3 regions of the Massilia suwonensis genome follow, and region 3 is predicted to be linked to each of the others. Evidence: predicted binding sites of a transcription regulator. Region 3 holds the regulator's gene; each other region holds the start of a gene.
What was found. The regulator sigma-54, encoded in region 3, starts transcription at its own class of promoters, with help from an activator protein. The targets are predictions, from matches to a motif close to TGGCANGNAANCTGCTTT.
Positions count from the first base shown of each region.

Region 1 (5,640 bases), on a different contig from region 3:
TTTCGAGAACGTGCAGGTGCCGCGTGCGGCGCTGCTGGGTGAAGAAGGCAAGGGCGCGAGCATCCTCGACGCCGCCCTCGACTACGGCGCCGGCCTGCTGTGCGCCGAAGCGCTGGGCGCGATGGAAGCCATCTTCGAAGCGACCCTGGAATACCTGAAGACCCGCCAGCAGTTCGGCGCCCCGATCGGCAAGTTCCAGGCCCTGCAGCACCGCATGGCCGACATGTACATCCATTTGGAACAGGCGCGCTCGATGGCGCTGCTCGCGGCGGTGAAGCTGGCCTCGAACGATGCCAACGAACGCCGCCGCGCCGTCTCGGCCGCCAAGTACCGCATCAACCAGGCCGCACGCTACGTCGGCCAGCAGGCGGTGCAGCTGCACGGCGGCATGGGCGTGACCGACGAACTGCCGGCCGCCCACTACTTCAAGCGCCTGGCCACGATCGAACTGACCCTGGGCGACAGCGACCACCACCTGGCGCGCTTCATGGCCCAGCCGGGTTTTGCTGAAAGGGCCGCCGCATGAGGAAGCAATGGTATTTCGACGACTTCGTGCCGGGCCAGGAGATCGAGCTCGGTGAGCGTACCGTCAACGAGGACGAGATCATCGCCTTCGCGAAGCAGTTCGACCCCCAGCCCTTCCACGTCGATAAGGAGGCGGCCGCGAAGTCGATCTACGGCGGCGTGATCGCCAGCGGCTGGCACACCTGCGCCATGATGATGCGCATCGTCCTCGACGGCATGGGCTGCGAGGAAGCGAGCATGGGTTCGCCGGGCCTGGACGGCGTGCGCTGGCTGCAGCCGGTGCGCGCCGGCGACACCCTGAAGGTCCGCTACGTCACGAAGGAGGTCAAGCCGTCGAGTTCGAAGCCGGACCGCGGCGTGGTCTACTCGACCTGGGTCGCCACCAACCAGAAGGGCGACGAGGTCTGCACCATCGACGGCAAGGCGCTGTTCCGCCGCCGTCCGCAAGCCGCCGCATAAGCAAGCAAGGCCGCCGTCTCCCGGCCGCCGCGCCGGAGCGGCGGCCGCATCGAACACGCCTAGGAGACACCGCACCATGCAAGAGCGTCACGCCCAGTTCTGGCCGCGCGGCCTGCCGCGCCACCTGACCGTCCCCGATACCAACCTGTTCTACAACCTGGAAGTCTCGAGCGTCCGCTACCCGGACAAGCCGGCCCTGGTCTTCTACGATTCCCCCATCACCTACGCGGAACTCAAGCGCGAGGTCAAGCGCGTCGCCGGCTACCTCCAGCAGGAGTGCGGCGTGAAGCAGGGCGACCGCGTCCTGCTCTACATGCAGAACAGCCCCCAGTTCGTCATCGCCTACTACGCCATCCTGCGCGCGAACGCGGTGGTGGTGCCGGTCAATCCGATGAACCTGACCGAGGAGCTGCGCCACTACGTCAGCGACACCGGCGCCACGACCATCTTCGTGCCGCAGGACCTGTATCCGCAGGTGGCGCCGTTGATGAACGCCGGCCTTCGCCACGTGCTGGTGGCCGCGTATTCCGACTACCTGACAACGCCGACCGACCTCGCCGTCCCCGAGTTCGTGTCCGCGCCGCGCCGCCAGATCGAAGGCGAGGGCGTCGTCCTGTGGAGCGCCATGCTGGCGCGCGATGCCAGGCCCGGTCCCTTGACGGCCGGTCCGGCTGAGCTCTGCGTCATGCCCTACACCTCGGGCACCACGGGCCTGCCGAAAGGCTGCATGCACACCCACCGCAGCGTCATGTACAACGCGCTGGCCGGCATGCAGTGGTTCGGCTCGCAGCAGGATTCGATCGCGCTGAGCGTCCTGCCCCTGTTCCACGTGACCGGCATGCAGGGCGGGATGAACGGGCCCATCTTCGCCGGCGCCACCGTCGTGCTGATGGCGCGCTGGGACCGCGACATGGCAGCCGAATGCATCCGCCGCCACCGCGTCAACGCCACCCAGCTGATCTCGACGATGGTGATCGACCTGCTGTCGAGCCCACGCGTGATGGAATACGACCTGTCTTCCATCCGGCGCCTGAGCGGCGGAGGCGCCGCCATGCCCGAAGCCATCGCGCGCAAGATGCAGGAACTGCTCGGCATCGACTACATCGAGGGCTACGGCATGTCCGAGACCATCGCGCCGACCCACGTCAACCCGCCCGAACGCCCGAAGAAGCAGTGCCTCGGCATCCCGATCCAGGACGTCGACGCACGCGTGATCGATGCCGACACCTTTGCGACGCTTGGCGTGGACGAAGTCGGCGAGATCGTCGTGCACGGCCCGCAGGTGATGCTGGGCTACTGGAACAACGAGGACGCGACCCGCGACGCTTTCATCGAGATCGACGGCAAGCGTTTTCTCCGCACCGGCGACATCGGCAAGGTCGACGAGGACGGCTACTTCTTCATGACCGACCGCCTCAAACGCATGATCAACGCCTCGGGCTACAAGGTGTGGCCGGCGGAAGTGGAGGCGCTGATGTACCGCCATCCGGCGATCCGCGAAGTCTGCGTGGTATCGGGCGTGGATGCGCGGCGCGGCGAGACGGTCAAGGCGGTGGTGGTGCTGAAGGACGGCTTCCACGGCCAGGTGACGGAGCAGGACATCGTCGAGTGGTCGCATGCGAACATGGCGGCCTATAAAAGTCCGCGCATCGTCGAGTTTCGGGAAGCGCTGCCGAAGTCGGGGACAGGCAAGGTGCAGTGGCGGGCCTTGCAGGACGCGCGCGGCGAATGATGGATACCGGGGCTGGGACCTCGAGAGGCCCGGCCGGCTAGTCCCGACTACATCACGCAGGGAATATCGACGATCACCCCCTTGTCGAGTCCCTGCACGCAACCATTGACCTGCCGGACCGCCTCGCACACGCCCGGCGCCTTTTCGCCCGCGGGTTTCCACCCTTCCTTCGCATTCGGCCTGCACCAGCCGGACAGGCATCGCGCCGACGAGCTGCACTGCTTGCCGGCGTCGGGCGCGTTCAGCACACAGACTTCCCGGTCCTGGGGATCGCCCGGCATTCCCCGTTTTTCCCATACCCCGCCTTTTGCCAGACAAACTGCTTTGGTCCCGGGCAGCGTCCAGGTTTCAACTGCATGCGCCGCCGTGCCGAGTGCACAAGCGCTGAAGAGCATCGACAGGGCAAGGCTGATCTTCATGAGTTGCATTCTGATATGGGAATGCCGCGATTCTAGCGGAATGTTCCCCGATAGAACCATGTTGTCGCCGGGTTAGGTCAAGCCGGATAGTTGCTATTTCTGTTAAATGCTGAGTCGAGATTCTTTACACTCGATCGATGGATTGTGTCACGGGCGATTGTAACCGGTTGATTTTGAACACATTGCGTTTTCTGGAACGATGCTTGCTACTTAACGTAAGCAGCACCGAACAACCAATCAACGCAAGGATCGCCGATTTATGAAACTCCTCAAAAAACTGACCGCCGCGGCCGCTGTCGCGATGAGCATGGCAGGGGGCGCAAACGCTGCCACTGTCCTGAACAACTGGGTCTTCAACCCGACCGGCGGCGGCTTCGCCTCCGGCCAGGAAGTCAACGAATACCTCGACATCAACGGCAACTCGTTCATCCAGATCAACCCGACCGGCGCCACCAGCTTCTCGTTCACCGAGCACGGCGTGTTCAACATCGCGCAGGCCGATAGCAATGGCCGCCTGTTCCCGATTAACTTCCCGGGCGGGAACATTACGGCCACCTTCGAAGCGACCGGCACCGGTAATCTGGGCGGCACCTTCACTTTCGGCGGCGGCACGATCCGCATGTACCAGAACCCGACCAACGGCCAGTACGCGACCGCAGCCGGCACCTACGGCGCGGACCTCGGCAACCAGATCGCCGAGTTCAGCGTCCTGGCGGGCGGCGGCGGCCAGGTCGACGCGAGCGGTTCGCCGACCAACAATGGCCAGATCACGGTGCTGGCGCAGGCAAGCAACGGCAGCCTGGATGCGGGCTACTTCTTCCGCGAAAACGGCACCGACCTGTCGACCGAATCGATTCTTGCCTTCGCCTTCACCAATGCCAATACCGTCGGCGATCCGGAGGATCTGCTGGTCGACGAAGTGGCCTGCGATTTCGCCGGCTTCACCGGCAATGGCTGCAATGGCCAGGCCTACGCGAATACCCCGCGCAATTTCTTCGTTAGCAATAACGGGCAATTGAAGCTGGGTGAAGAAGACGAGGTCCCACCGGGCGAAGTGCCCGAGCCGGGTTCGCTGGCGCTGTTCGGCATCGCCCTGCTGGGCGCCGGCGTCGCCTGCCGCAAGCGCGGCAAACAGTCCTGATCCTTACGCGATGGACGGGGCAGGGCGGCCGAACGGCTGTTCCTGCCCGAGAGGCAGCAAACGCGAGTTGCTGGGCAAGCACTGGCGCACATAAGAGGCAGTGGCGGGCATTCGCAGCATGGCGAAACGGCGTGGACCATCGGTCGGCGCCGTTTTTTTTCGCCGGCGCAAACCGATGCGACATCAGGCCGGGGCCGCGCTTGGTCCTTGCCGCATGCGCAGCACCGCCACCAGCAATCCCAGCCCGGCCACGCCTGCGGCGATGCCCAGCGCCGTGCCGGCACCGCGCGTGCCGTACAGGTCGAGCATGACGGTCGCCAGCGCGGCGCCGCCGGTCATGCCGACCATGCGCGCCATCGTCATCAGGCCGCCGGCCGCGCCGCTGCGCTCGGGCGGCGCGGAGGTCAGCAGGAGCCGGTTGTTGGGCGTCTGGAACAGGCCGAAGCCGATCCCGCACAGGGTCACGCGCCAGACGATGTCCATATCCGACGGCGCCGCCGGCAGCAGGGCCAGCGTCGCCAGGCCGAGCGTGAACAGGGCCAGACCAAGCGCACCGATGCGCTCGGAGTCGAAACGGTCGGCCAGCTTGCCCGACAGCGGGGCGACGACCACGATCACCAGCGGCCAGGGCGTCATCAGGAGACCGGTCGCGGCGGCGCTCTTGCCCATTTCCGTGATTAGCAGGAAGGGCAGGGCCAGCAGGGCGACGGTCTGCGCCGTGTAGGAGGCGATCGAGGTGCCGGTCGACAGGCGCAGCACGGGGATGCGCAGCAGGTCGAGCGGCAGCAGCGGCGCCGCGCGGCCGCGCTGGTGGCGCACCAGCAGCAGCGCGCTGAGGCAGCCCAGCACCAGCAGCAGGGCTGCCAGGCCGCGCTGCGCGGCGTCGCCCAGCTCGCTGGCGCCGATGACGAACAGGGTCAGCGTGACGGCGTTCAGCACGGCGCCGCCGAGGTCGAAGCTGCGCGCCAGCGGCCTGCTGCGCGGCAGAATGCGGGCCGCGAGCACGATCGCGATCAGGGCCAGCGGCAGGTTCAGGCCGAACAACCAGCGCCAGCTGGCATGCGAGAGGACGGCGGCCGCGACGCTCGGGCCGATCGCGGCGGAGACCGCTACCGTCAGCGCCAGGTAGCCGATCCCGGCGCCGACCAGCCTGGGCGGGAACACGGCACGCAGCAGGGCCGGCACGATGGTCGAGACGCAGGCGCCGCCCAGGCCCTGCAGCACGCGCGCCGCCACCAGCGCCTCCAGGTTGGGCGCGACCGCGCACAGCAGCGAGGCCAGCGTGAAGACGAAGAGGCCCGCCATGAAGACGCGCTTGTAGCCGAACTTCTCGCCCACGGAAGCCAGCGGCAGCACGGCGACCA
Region 1 covers NZ_JBHSMR010000014.1:688,078-693,717, forward strand. Annotated here, with positions in the region: gene ACFPQ5_RS23500 (acyl-CoA dehydrogenase family protein) at 1-526, shown strand, start outside; gene ACFPQ5_RS23505 (MaoC family dehydratase) at 523-984, shown strand; gene ACFPQ5_RS23510 (long-chain fatty acid--CoA ligase) at 1,061-2,716, shown strand; gene ACFPQ5_RS23515 (hypothetical protein) at 2,764-3,135, opposite strand; gene pepA (flocculation-associated PEP-CTERM protein PepA) at 3,395-4,276, shown strand; gene ACFPQ5_RS23525 (MFS transporter) at 4,460-5,640, opposite strand, start outside.
Region 1: a site for sigma-54 is predicted at 3,328-3,345, ahead of pepA (flocculation-associated PEP-CTERM protein PepA). Genes of this name have one in related genera too.

Region 2 (5,640 bases), on a different contig from region 3:
CGCGTCGAGGTGGTGGCAGACCATCAGCATGTCCAGGTGCTCGTCGAGCGTGTTCACCGTGTAAGGGCGGGTCGGGTTGGTCGAGGAGGGCAGCACGTTGGTTTCGCCGACGGCCGCGATGATGTCCGGTGCGTGGCCGCCGCCCGCGCCTTCGGTATGGAAGGTATGGATGGTGCGGCCCTTGAACGCGCCCAGCGTGCTCCCCAGGTACCCTGCCTCGTTGAGCGTGTCCGAATGCAGCGCCACCTGCACGTCGAAGCGCTCGGCAACGGCCAGGCAGTTGTCGATGGCCTGGGGCGTGCTGCCCCAGTCCTCGTGCAGCTTCAGGCCGACCACCCCGGCCCGGATCTGTTCCTCGATCGGCCCCGGCAGGCTGACGTTGCCCTTGCCCAGGAAGCCCAGGTTCATCGGAAAGGCGTCGGCCGCCATCAGCATGGAATGGATATGCCAGGGGCCGGGCGTGCAGGTGGTGGCCGCCGTGCCCACCGCCGGCCCGGTGCCGCCGCCGATCATGGTCGTCACGCCGCTGGTCAGCGCTTCCTCGATCTGCTGCGGACAGATGAAATGGATGTGGGTGTCGACGCCGCCCGCCGTGACGATATTGCCTTCGCCCGCGATGATCTCGGTGGCCGCGCCGATGCTCATCGTCACGCCGGGCTGAATGTCGGGATTGCCGGCCTTGCCGATGGCCGCGATTCGCCCGTCCTTGAGCCCGATATCGGCCTTGACGATGCCCCAGTGATCGACGATCACGGCATTCGTGATGACGGTGTCCATGACCTGCGCATGCAGCCCTTGCGACTGGCCCATGCCGTCGCGGATCACCTTGCCGCCGCCGAACTTGACTTCCTCGCCGTAGTGGGCGGCGGCGTAGTCGTGCTCGATTTCGATGAACAGCCCGGTATCGGCCAGGCGGATGCGGTCGCCCACGGTGGGGCCGTACATCTCGGCATAGGCTTGCCGCGTGATGCTCGCCATCTCAGTTCTCCAGGGGCGGCAGCGCGCCCATTACCTGGCCATTGAAGCCGTAGACTGCGCGCGCGCCGCCGAGCGCCACCAGTTCGACCGTGCGGTGCTGGCCCGGCTCGAAGCGCACGGCGGTGCCGGCGGCGATGTTCAGGCGCATGCCGTGGGCGGCCGCCCGGTCGAACTGCAGCGCCGCGTTGACTTCGGCGAAATGAAAATGCGAGCCGACCTGCACCGGGCGGTCGCCGCTGTTGGCCACGCGTAGCGTGAGGGTGGGGCGGCCGGCATTGAGGACGATGTCCTCGGCGCGCAGCAGGTATTCACCGGGGATCATGGCGTGCTCCTTACATGATCGGGTGGTGGACGGTGACCAGCTTGGTCCCGTCCGGAAAAGTGGCTTCGACCTGGATGTCGGGAATCATCTCCGGCACGCCCTCCATCACGTCGCCGCGCGCGAGGATCTGCGTGCCTTCGTACATCAGCTCCGCAACGCTGCGGCCATCGCGCGCGCCCTCCATGATGGCGGCCGAGATCAGCGCCACCGACTCCGGGTAATTGAGCTTCAGCCCGCGCGCCCGGCGCCGCTCGGCCAGCAGGGCGGCGGTGAAGATCAGCAGCTTGTCTTTTTCTCTCGGTGTCAGGTCCATGGCGGCACGATGCAGGTAAGTCAGGTGGCCCAGATGCGGGGATGATGCGCGGGGCGGCCGAGCAGGTGCGGCCGCAGCAGCTGCCAGGCGCGCGTCATCACGCGGCGCGCACGCTCGCTGTCGCTGCACAGCAGGCGCGCGATGAAAACGGATTTGAGCTGGCTGGCGGCGAGCAGCGGGTCGAGTGCGCGGATCTGCGCCTGCAATGCGGCCGGCAGCGCGGGTCCGGCCGCGGTGAGCGTGGCGCAGACCGTCGCGCCATCGAGCCCGAAGGGACCGGCGAGCGCTTCCGAACCGGCGTCGATGCGCGCCTGCTCGTACCACAGCAGCTCGCTGCCGCGCCAGATCTCGGAATGCAGTCGCAGCTGGCCGCGTTCGAAGCGCTCGCCGCTGGCCTGGCGGCCGAAGCACATCACCTCGCAGCCGATGTAGCGGGCGCCGGCGCCCAGGTGCACGGTATGGCGCTGCACCGCGCGCGCGCCGTCGAAGTAGATCGTCTCCTGCGGCATCCATTCGAGCGCGGCGCCACTGCCGGCCGACAGCCATACCGACTGCTGCGCCGGGCCGTCATCGCCCCGGTACCATTTGGCCGCGCCCGGGGAAGTCAGGAAGGCATGCGCCGCCGGCCCGACCCGGGTCTCGATCTCGAGCCGGTCGCCGGCGCGGATGCCGCCCGGCGGGTGCACCAGGATCGCATGCGCGGTCTGGGCGCCTTCCGGATAGAGCGGCTTTTGCACCCGCAGCGGACCCTGGTGGCGCTTGCGCACCACCACGCTGGCGCCGCCCTGGAAGGCCAGCTCCAGTTCCAGCCTGGCCAGCCAGCCGGCAGGGGAGTCGATGTGGTGGGTCGGTTCGTCGCGCATGTGTTCATGCTTAGCACTTTCCGTGCCACTGACGGGAGGATGGGCGTTTCGTCGTAGTGCAGCGCCGCGGCGCCGACGCGGCCCGGTGCACCCGGTCCGGGCGGATCGGGCGGGAAGAGGAGAAAGCGGGCTGTTTTGGTGCGCCGTCCTGGCGGCAGCGCACCGCTTTCATGCATGCCCGCCCTCGGCTTTACTGCGACTCCTCGCCGGGCGGCGTCGCGGACTGGCGCGACATGGGCGCGGAGCGCGACTCGTGCTGGTTTGAACCCTGCCGCACCGGCGCGTGCATCGGGGTCTGGCGCAGGACCGACTGCGGCTGGCCGCGCGCGCCCGAAATCGACGAGCGCCGCGTGCCGAGCGTGAAGTCGCTAGGCCGGTTCAGGCCAGTCGCCACCACCGTCACGCGCATGGCGTCGCCCAGCGTCTCGTCGTAGACGGCGCCGAACTTGATGACGGCGTCCTCGTTGGTCTGCTCGCAGATCGTGTTCATCACCTGCTTGGTTTCGCGCAGTTTGAGCGTGTCCTCGGATGCGGCGATGTTGACCAGCACCCCGCGCGCGGCGCGCAGGTTGGCGCCGTCGAGCAGCGGACAGGCGATGGCCTCTTCGGCCGCCCTGACGGCGCGGTCCTCGCCGGCGTGCTGGGCGGTGCCCATCATCGCCATCCCGGTCTGGCGCATCACCGTGCGCACGTCCTCGAAATCGACGTTGACCATCCCCGGCACGGCGATGATGTCGGCGATGCCGGTCACCGCTTTGCTCAGGACCTCGTCGGCGGCGGCGAAGGCCTGCTTTTGCGTGACGTCCTCGCCCAGCACTTCCTCGAGGCGGCTGTTCAGGACGATGATGAGCGAGTCGACGCAGCGCGCCAGCGTCGCGATGCCTTCCTCGGCCACGCGCATGCGGCGCGGGCCTTCGAATTCGAAGGGCTTGGAGACCACGCCGACGATCAGGATGCCCAGCTCGCGCGCGACTTCCGCGATCACGGGAGCGGCGCCGGTGCCGGTGCCGCCGCCCATGCCGGCGGTGATGAAGACCATGTCGGCGCCCTTGAGCGCGTCGGCAATGAGGCTGCGTTCGCGGGTGGCGCTGTCGCGGCCGACCGCCGGGTCGCTGCCGGCGCCCAGGCCGCTTTCTCCGAGCTGGATGCGTTTTTCGGTGCGGGTGTTGGAGAGGGCTTGCGCGTCCGTGTTCGCGCAGATGAATTCGAACGTGGACAGTCCGGAGGCTGCCATGTGGTTGACGGCATTGCCGCCGGCACCGCCGACGCCGATGATCTTGATGACCGTGGTGGGATGGGGAAGTTTAGACTCGGACAAGGAAGACTCCGTTTGAAGAAAATTGCAGTCGGCTAATGCCGAGCCCGATAGCCTACTTGCTGCGAGGGCGCGCACGATAGCGCGAAAACATTTCAATCGAAACGATTTGTAAGAGCCCGTGCGTTCGCGATAAAAGGGTGGCAGGGCCGGGATCGCTGCCATTCAGTTAATCTTTTACTAGAGACAATTTTTCTATAGACTCTCGGCCTTATGTCAACTGGATGGCCGAGCGGGATGGATAGATGGGGCGGATTGCGACGATGACTCGGTGGCAAAGGCTGTGCGGCATGCTGCTGGGACTCGTATTGAGTGCCGTCGCCTGTGCCCGGGAACAGGGTCCGACCCTGGCGGACTACAACCGTGCCGCCTGGACCGCGAGCGACGGCGCGCCGCTGCACGTCCGCAGCATCACGCAGACGCCCGACGGCTGGCTCTGGCTGGGCACGGATAACGGCCTGTACCGCTTCGACGGCGTGCGTTTCCATCCCATGGCGCCGACGAACGGCGCGCAGCTGCTGAACGCACGTATCTGGGAACTGTCGGCCCAGGCCAACGGCGACCTGTACATCGGCTACGAAGCGCCTGGCCTCAGCGTGCTGCGCGCGGACGGCCGGCTCGAGCATCTCGCGCCCGCAAGCAAGGATGGTCCCGTCAAGGAGACCAACGACGTCGTGCGCGACAGCGACGGGACGCTCTGGGTCGGCACTTCCTTCGGCCTGTGGCAGCTGAAGCAGGGGCGCTGGTCGAAGCTCGGGCCGGCCCGGGGCTGTCCCGACGCGCCGTTCACGGTCGCGTTCGACCGCGGCGGGCAGTTGTGGGGCGCCTCCTTCGATCACCTGTTCCGCATCGACCGGGCTGCCGGCCGCTGCGTTCCCGCCGAGGCGCTGGCCTCGGTCGGCGCGATGCCGAAGAAGATGGTCGAGTTCACCAGTTCCCCGGACGGCCGGCTCTGGGCCGGTGCGGACGGCCAGTTTGCGCTCGTCGCGGCGCCGGCCGTGGACGGCGAGCGCCCTGCCTACCTCAGGCAGGGCGCCGGCGGCAGCGTCATCTTCGACCGTGGCGGCAACCTGTGGGCACTGCGTTGCCCGACCGGCGTCTGCCTCGCCGCATCGGCCGGCATGGGTGCGCGCGTCAGCATCGACGTGGCCGAAGCCGCGACCAGCCGGCTCGACCGGCTCGGCCAACTGAGTTCGCTGGCGCCGGGAGTCATATTCGAGGACCGCGACGGCGACATCTGGCTCGGTTTGCCGACCGGCGTGGAGCGCTTTCGCCGCAATACCCTGCGTCCCGTCGGGCTGCCGGGCATCAAGGGAGACTTCCATATCGCGCCCGACCCGGACGGCAGCGTGTGGCTGGTCGCGCCCCAGGAGCGGCGCGGATGGCACTACGATCCGGTCGCGGGCCGCGCGACGGCGCTGCCGGGAACCTACCGCGGCGCCATGACCGCGCCCGACGGCGCGATCGTCTTCCTCAGGGACGACGGCATCAGCGTGCGCCGCAACGGGGTCGAGACCCGTATCGGTCCGCCGGGACCGCTGCCGCCTGCCGCCTGGGCCCGCGGCGACGGCGAACGCGTCTGGCTCGGCGGACTGAATGTGCCGGTCCGCTTGTGGGACGGCCGCGCATGGCGGCGGCTGGATGCGCTGCCCGGGGCGGAGTTCGTTTTCAGTGCGGTCGGCCAGCGCGGCCAGATGTGGCGCGCGCTGGCCGACGGGCGCCTGGTCCTGTTCGAGCATGGACAGGTGCGGACCGAATACGACCAGGCCGCCCTGGTCGGGATCGGCGAGGCGAGCTGCGTATCCGGCGCGCCCGAACTGGTCGTGTGCGGCGAGGCGGGCGTGGCGGT
Region 2 covers NZ_JBHSMR010000013.1:762,324-767,963, reverse strand. Annotated here, with positions in the region: gene ureC (urease subunit alpha) at 1-978, opposite strand, end outside; gene ACFPQ5_RS11420 (urease subunit beta) at 980-1,300, opposite strand; gene ACFPQ5_RS11415 (urease subunit gamma) at 1,311-1,613, opposite strand; gene ACFPQ5_RS11410 (urease accessory protein UreD) at 1,634-2,476, opposite strand; gene ftsZ (cell division protein FtsZ) at 2,667-3,794, opposite strand; gene ACFPQ5_RS11400 (sensor histidine kinase) at 4,082-5,640, shown strand, end outside.
Region 2: a site for sigma-54 is predicted at 2,487-2,504, ahead of ACFPQ5_RS11410 (urease accessory protein UreD). Genes of this name have one in related genera too.

Region 3 (5,640 bases):
AGTTGATGGGCAATGTCGACATCGCGCGTCCCGCCACGCCCAACAGCGAAGCGCTGCGCGCCAGGACCGAGGCCCTGACCGTGCTGGCCGACGACGAGATCGTCAAGACGAATCGCCCGGTCCAGATGACGCTCGGCGCCGCTTCCGTCAACGCCGTCGGCCTGGTGGCCGAGAATCCGACCCAGAAGCTGCACCTGGGCGGGCGCGGCACGATCGTCTATCCGCCGCGCCAGAGCGCCGCACCCAACCAATAACAGGAACGACCCCAATGAAAAAAATAGCTGTCGCCGCCTTCGTTTCCCTGCTCTCGCTGTCGCTCTCGCCAGCCCACGCCGAGCGCGCCGACTCGCTCAAGCAGGCCGTCATCAACTTCGACTCGCTCGACGTCGACGAAGTCACGCAGACGCGCATCCTGACCGGCAACGTGGTCCTCACGCGCGGCACCCTGGTCATGAAATCGGACCGCGCCCTGGTGAAGGAAACGCCGGAAGGCTACATGAACGTCACGCTCACCTCGGGCCCGGGCCGCGTCGCGACCTTCCGCCAGAAGCGCGACGGCGGACCTGACCTCTGGATGGAAGGGCAAGCCGAGCGCATCGAATACGACGAGCGCGTGGAAGTGGTGAAGCTGTTCTCGAAGGCGGTCGTGAAGGAGCTGGAAAACAGCCGCCTCACCAACCAGATCGACGGCGCCTACATCTCGTACGACAGCCGGCGCGAAGTGGCGACCGTGCGCAACGACGCCAGCGGCGAAAGCAAGGTCGGCGGCGGCCGCGGCACCCTGATCATCGCGCCGCGCCGTACTGCAACGGGCGCCCCCGCAGCAGCGCCTGCAGCAGCCGTACCGGCAACCCCGGCAGCAACGCCGGCAGCGGCAGGAAAGAAATAATGAAGGATGCACGCGACAACCGCAGTACCCTGGTCGTACGGGGCCTGCAAAAAAGCTATGGCAAGCGCCTGGTCGTGCGCGACGTGTCCCTGGAGGTCGGCTGTGGCGAAGTGGTCGGCCTGCTCGGCCCGAACGGCGCCGGCAAGACCACCTCGTTCTACATGATCGTCGGCCTGGTGCCGTCGGACGCCGGCTCGATCGAAATCAACGGCACCGATATCTCGAGCCTGCCGATCCACCGCCGCGCGGTACTGGGTTTGTCCTACCTGCCGCAGGAAGCCTCGGTGTTTCGCAAGCTGACCGTCGAAGACAACATCCGCGCCGTGCTCGAACTGCAGCACGACGAGAACGGCAAGTCGCTGAGCCGCGCCGCCATCGACGAGCGCCTCGATTCGCTGCTGGCCGAACTGCAGATCGAGAAGCTGCGCGAGAACCCGGCGCTGTCGCTGTCGGGCGGCGAGCGCCGCCGCGTCGAGATCGCGCGCGCACTGGCGACCAATCCGCGCTTCGTGCTGCTGGACGAACCGTTTGCCGGCGTCGACCCGATCGCCGTGATCGAGATCCAGCGCATCGTGCGCTTCCTGAAGGAGCGCGGCATCGGCGTGCTGATCACCGACCACAATGTGCGCGAGACGCTCGGCATCTGCGACCGCGCCTACATCATCAACCAGGGCGCCGTGCTGGCGTCGGGCCGTCCCGACGACATCATCGCGGACGAGTCGGTACGGCGCGTCTACCTGGGCGAACACTTCCGCATGTAGTAACGGATCAGAACCTAAGCGGACCATGAAACAATCCCTGCAACTCCGGACTTCGCAGCACCTGGCGCTCACGCCGCAGCTTCAGCAGTCGATCCGCCTGCTGCAGCTCTCCACGCTCGAACTGCACCAGGAGATCGAGCAGATCCTGTCGGATAACCCGCTGCTCGAACGGCTCGACGATCCGCTCGACCACTCGGTTCGCCTGCTGGCCGACGGCGCCATCAATGCCGCGCCGGCACCGAGCGAAGCGCCTGCGCCGAACGGCGAAGAAGGTGCTCCTGCCCCCGATGCGCCGGAAGGCGGCGAGGGCGGCGACGTCGAACGCGGCGAAGCCGAGGGCGAGTGGGGCGACCTTTCTCGCAGCGGCAATGCCGAAGGCGACGACGACGGCCGTCCGCAGCTGGGCGCGATGGGCGTGACCCTGCGCGAGCACCTGTGCGAACAGATCCGCGTCACCGCCGTCTCGGCGCGCGACCGCGCGCTGGCCGAACTGGTGATCGATGCCATCGACGACAACGGCTACCTCGAAGAGCAGCTCGACGAAATTCACGCGCGCCTGCCGAGCGAACTCGAAGTCGAGATGGACGAACTGCGCTGCGCGCTGGCGCTGGTGCAAAGCCTCGATCCGGTCGGCGTCGGTGCGCGCAGCGCGGCCGAGTGCCTGGCGCTGCAGATCCGCGCCATGCCCGGCGTGCCGCTGGTGACGCGGCGCATGGCTTTGAAGATCGTCGAGGGTTACCTGAACTGGTTCGCGCAGCGCGAATTCACCAAGCTGAAAAAGGCGCTCGACTGCGACGACGAAGACCTGCGCGAAGCGCAGGCCGTGATCCGCCAGTGCAATCCGCATCCCGGCGCGGCCTTCGCATCGAGCGTCTCGGACTATGTCGTTCCGGACGTTATTGTCCGCAAATCGAAGAACGGCTGGAGCGTCTCGCTGAACAACGAGGTGATGCCGCGCCTGCGTGTGAACAACGTCTACGCCAACCTGCTCAAGCAGGGAAAAGGCGAAGGCCAGATGAGCGCGCAGCTGCAGGAAGCGAAGTGGTTGATTAAAAATATGCGCCAGCGCTTCGACACGATCCTGCGTGTTTCGCAGGCAATTGTGGAGCGCCAGAAGAACTTTTTCAGCCATGGCGCGGTTGCCATGCGTCCCCTTGTGCTTCGCGAGATAGCTGATACACTAGGTCTACACGAGAGCACTATTTCTCGGGTAACAACTCAGAAATTCATGCTGACCCCGCACGGCATGTTTGAGCTGAAGTATTTCTTCGGAAGCCATGTCGCCACCGAAGCGGGGGGCGAAGCATCGTCCACGGCGATACGGGCGCTCATTGCGCAACTGACAGGAGCAGAGGACCCAAAGAACCCATTATCCGACAGCAAGATCGCGGAAATGCTCGGTGAACAAGGCATGGTCATTGCGCGCCGCACGGTTGCAAAATACCGCGAGGCACTCAAGATTCCTCCCGTCAGTCTCCGCAAATCCTTGTAACAGCGGCCCCCATGCGCACTCCTTGCGCGGCGCGGGCGCCGCTCACTTTTCAAAGGAGTGTGTATGAATCTCACTATCAGCGGTCACCACCTCGACGTCACCCCCGCCATTCGTGAATACGTACAGAACAAGCTGGAACGCATCACCCGCCATTTCGATCAAGTGATCGATTCCCATGTCATCCTCGCGATCGACAACCTGACTGAAAAAGACAAACGACAAAAGGCCGAGATCAACCTGCGCGTCTCCGGCAAGACGGTGCATGTGGAAAGTGTGGCGCAAGACCTGTACGCAGCGATCGACCTCCTGATGGACCGGCTCGACCGCCAGGTAATGAAATACAAGACGATGTTGAAGGACCATAGTCGTGAGGCGCTCAAGCGCCTGCCTGAAGGCGGAGAGGCCGCTGCCGCGATGTAATTCTCGGCAAGCAAGCACCGTCTGAACGAGGGCGCCGGAAGGGCGCCCTTTTCATTTTGTGCGCGGCGTAGGCGGGCTTGGGTAAAATGCATGTCTTTTCATCTATTGCGCTGACCATGACCGACCACGTCCTCACCCGCGTTGCCAACGGCACCGGCGTCATCACGCTCGACCGCCCGAAGGCCCTGAATTCCCTCTCCCTGGCGATGGTGCGCCGCCTCGCCGACATCCTGCTGGCCTGGCGCGACGACGCGACCGTGTCCGCGGTCGTGCTCGGCAGCAGCAGCGAAAAAGCCCTGTGCGCAGGCGGCGACATCCGCTTCTTCCACGAAGCCGGCCATGCCACGCCGACGGGCGGCAGCGCGCTGCTGGAAGATTTCTTCACCGAGGAATACGCGCTGAATCACCTGATCCATTTCTATCCGAAACCGTATATCGCGATTATGGACGGCGTCGTGATGGGCGGCGGCATGGGCATCGCCCAGGGCGGCCCTGAGACCGGCCTGCGCATCGTGACCGAGCGCACGAAGATGGCGATGCCGGAAGTGAACATCGGCCTGTTCCCGGACGTCGGCGGCAGCCATTTCCTGTCGCACGCGCCTGGTCAGCTGGGCAATTACCTGGGCCTGACCGGGCTGACGATCGGTGCGGCGGATGCGCTGTATGTCGGCCTGGCCGACGTGTTTATTCCGAGCGCGCAGCTGGGGGAATTGAATGCGTTGATCGACGCGACGCCGGGTGCGCAGCTGGCCGACGCCATCCGGGCCTTCGCCGCGCCATTTGCCCTTGACGCGGGCCAGAGCGTATTGGAAACGCAGCGCGCCGCGATCGACACCCACTTCGGTGCCGGCTCGGTGGCCGCCATCATGGCCTCGTTGGAAAAGGACGAGAATCCCTTCCTGCAGAAGGCCGTGGGGGCGATGCGCCAGCGTTCGCCGCTGATGATGTGCGTGACCTGGGAGATGCTGCAGCGTGGCGCGTCGCTCGACGTGGCCGACTGCCTGCGCATGGAACGCTCGCTGGTGCGCCGCAATTTCGACCACGGCGAAGTGCTGGAAGGCGTGCGCGCGCTGGTAATCGACAAGGACAATGCTCCGCAGTGGAATCCGCCGTCGCTGGAGGCGGTGACGCCCGAGATGGTGGATGCCTTCTTCGCGCCGGTGTGGCCGGATCACGCGCACCCGTTGCGGCATTTGGACTAACGATATGGACGCGCACTTGACGCGGAATCCGCGTCAAGAGAACCGTAGGGTGGGCACTCCGTGCCCACGCGGACGCCCCATTTGATCAGTGTTGGTGGTGACCGACGCCGAGCGGTGCGCACAGGTACGACCGCGTGGGCACGGTGTGCCCACCCTACAAAAGCGTTAAGGCCGCGGGTTTTTAAGACTGCTCGCGATGCCGCAGAACCACGCGTTCCGTATCGCCGAAGTAGGCCGCCAGCCGCTCGGCCATGTACACCGAGCGATGCTGCCCGCCCGTGCAACCCACCGCCACCGTCAGGTAGCTGCGGTTATCGGTCTTGAACGACGGCAGCCATTTCTCCACGAACTTGCAGATGTCGTTCAGCATCTCGGTCGCGCTCGGCTGGGCGTCAAGGAAGGCGATCACGGGAGCGTCCTTGCCGGTCAGCGGGCGCAGGGACAGGTCGTAATACGGATTCGGAATCGCGCGCACGTCGAACACGAAGTCGGCGTCGAGCGGGACGCCCACCTTGAAGGCGAAGGATTCGAAGAACAGGGTCAGCGGCGCGTGCTGGACTTCAGCCAGCTCCTTGATCCAGGCGCGCAGCTTATTTGCCGAGGCCTCGGACGTGTCGATCACGTGGCCCAGCTGCTCGATGGCGCCGAGGCGCTCGCGCTCTTCGGCGATGCATTCGATCAGGGTGCGGCGCGAGGCCGGGTTTTCGCCGGGACGCAGGGTGTGCGAGAGCGGGTGGCTGCGCCGCGTTTCGGAGAAACGGGCAACCAGGGAATGGGTGCTGGACGTCAGGAACAGCACCTTGACCTGGTGGCCTTCTTCCTTCAGCGTGCGCACCGTCAGCGGCAGTTCGGTCAGGGATTCAGAGCTGCGCGCGT
Region 3 covers NZ_JBHSMR010000015.1:163,721-169,360, reverse strand. Annotated here, with positions in the region: gene lptC (LPS export ABC transporter periplasmic protein LptC) at 1-254, shown strand, start outside; gene lptA (lipopolysaccharide transport periplasmic protein LptA) at 269-889, shown strand; gene lptB (LPS export ABC transporter ATP-binding protein) at 889-1,650, shown strand; gene ACFPQ5_RS24300 (RNA polymerase factor sigma-54) at 1,676-3,142, shown strand; gene hpf (ribosome hibernation-promoting factor, HPF/YfiA family) at 3,206-3,562, shown strand; gene ACFPQ5_RS24290 (enoyl-CoA hydratase/isomerase family protein) at 3,679-4,764, shown strand; gene rapZ (RNase adapter RapZ) at 4,946-5,640, opposite strand, start outside.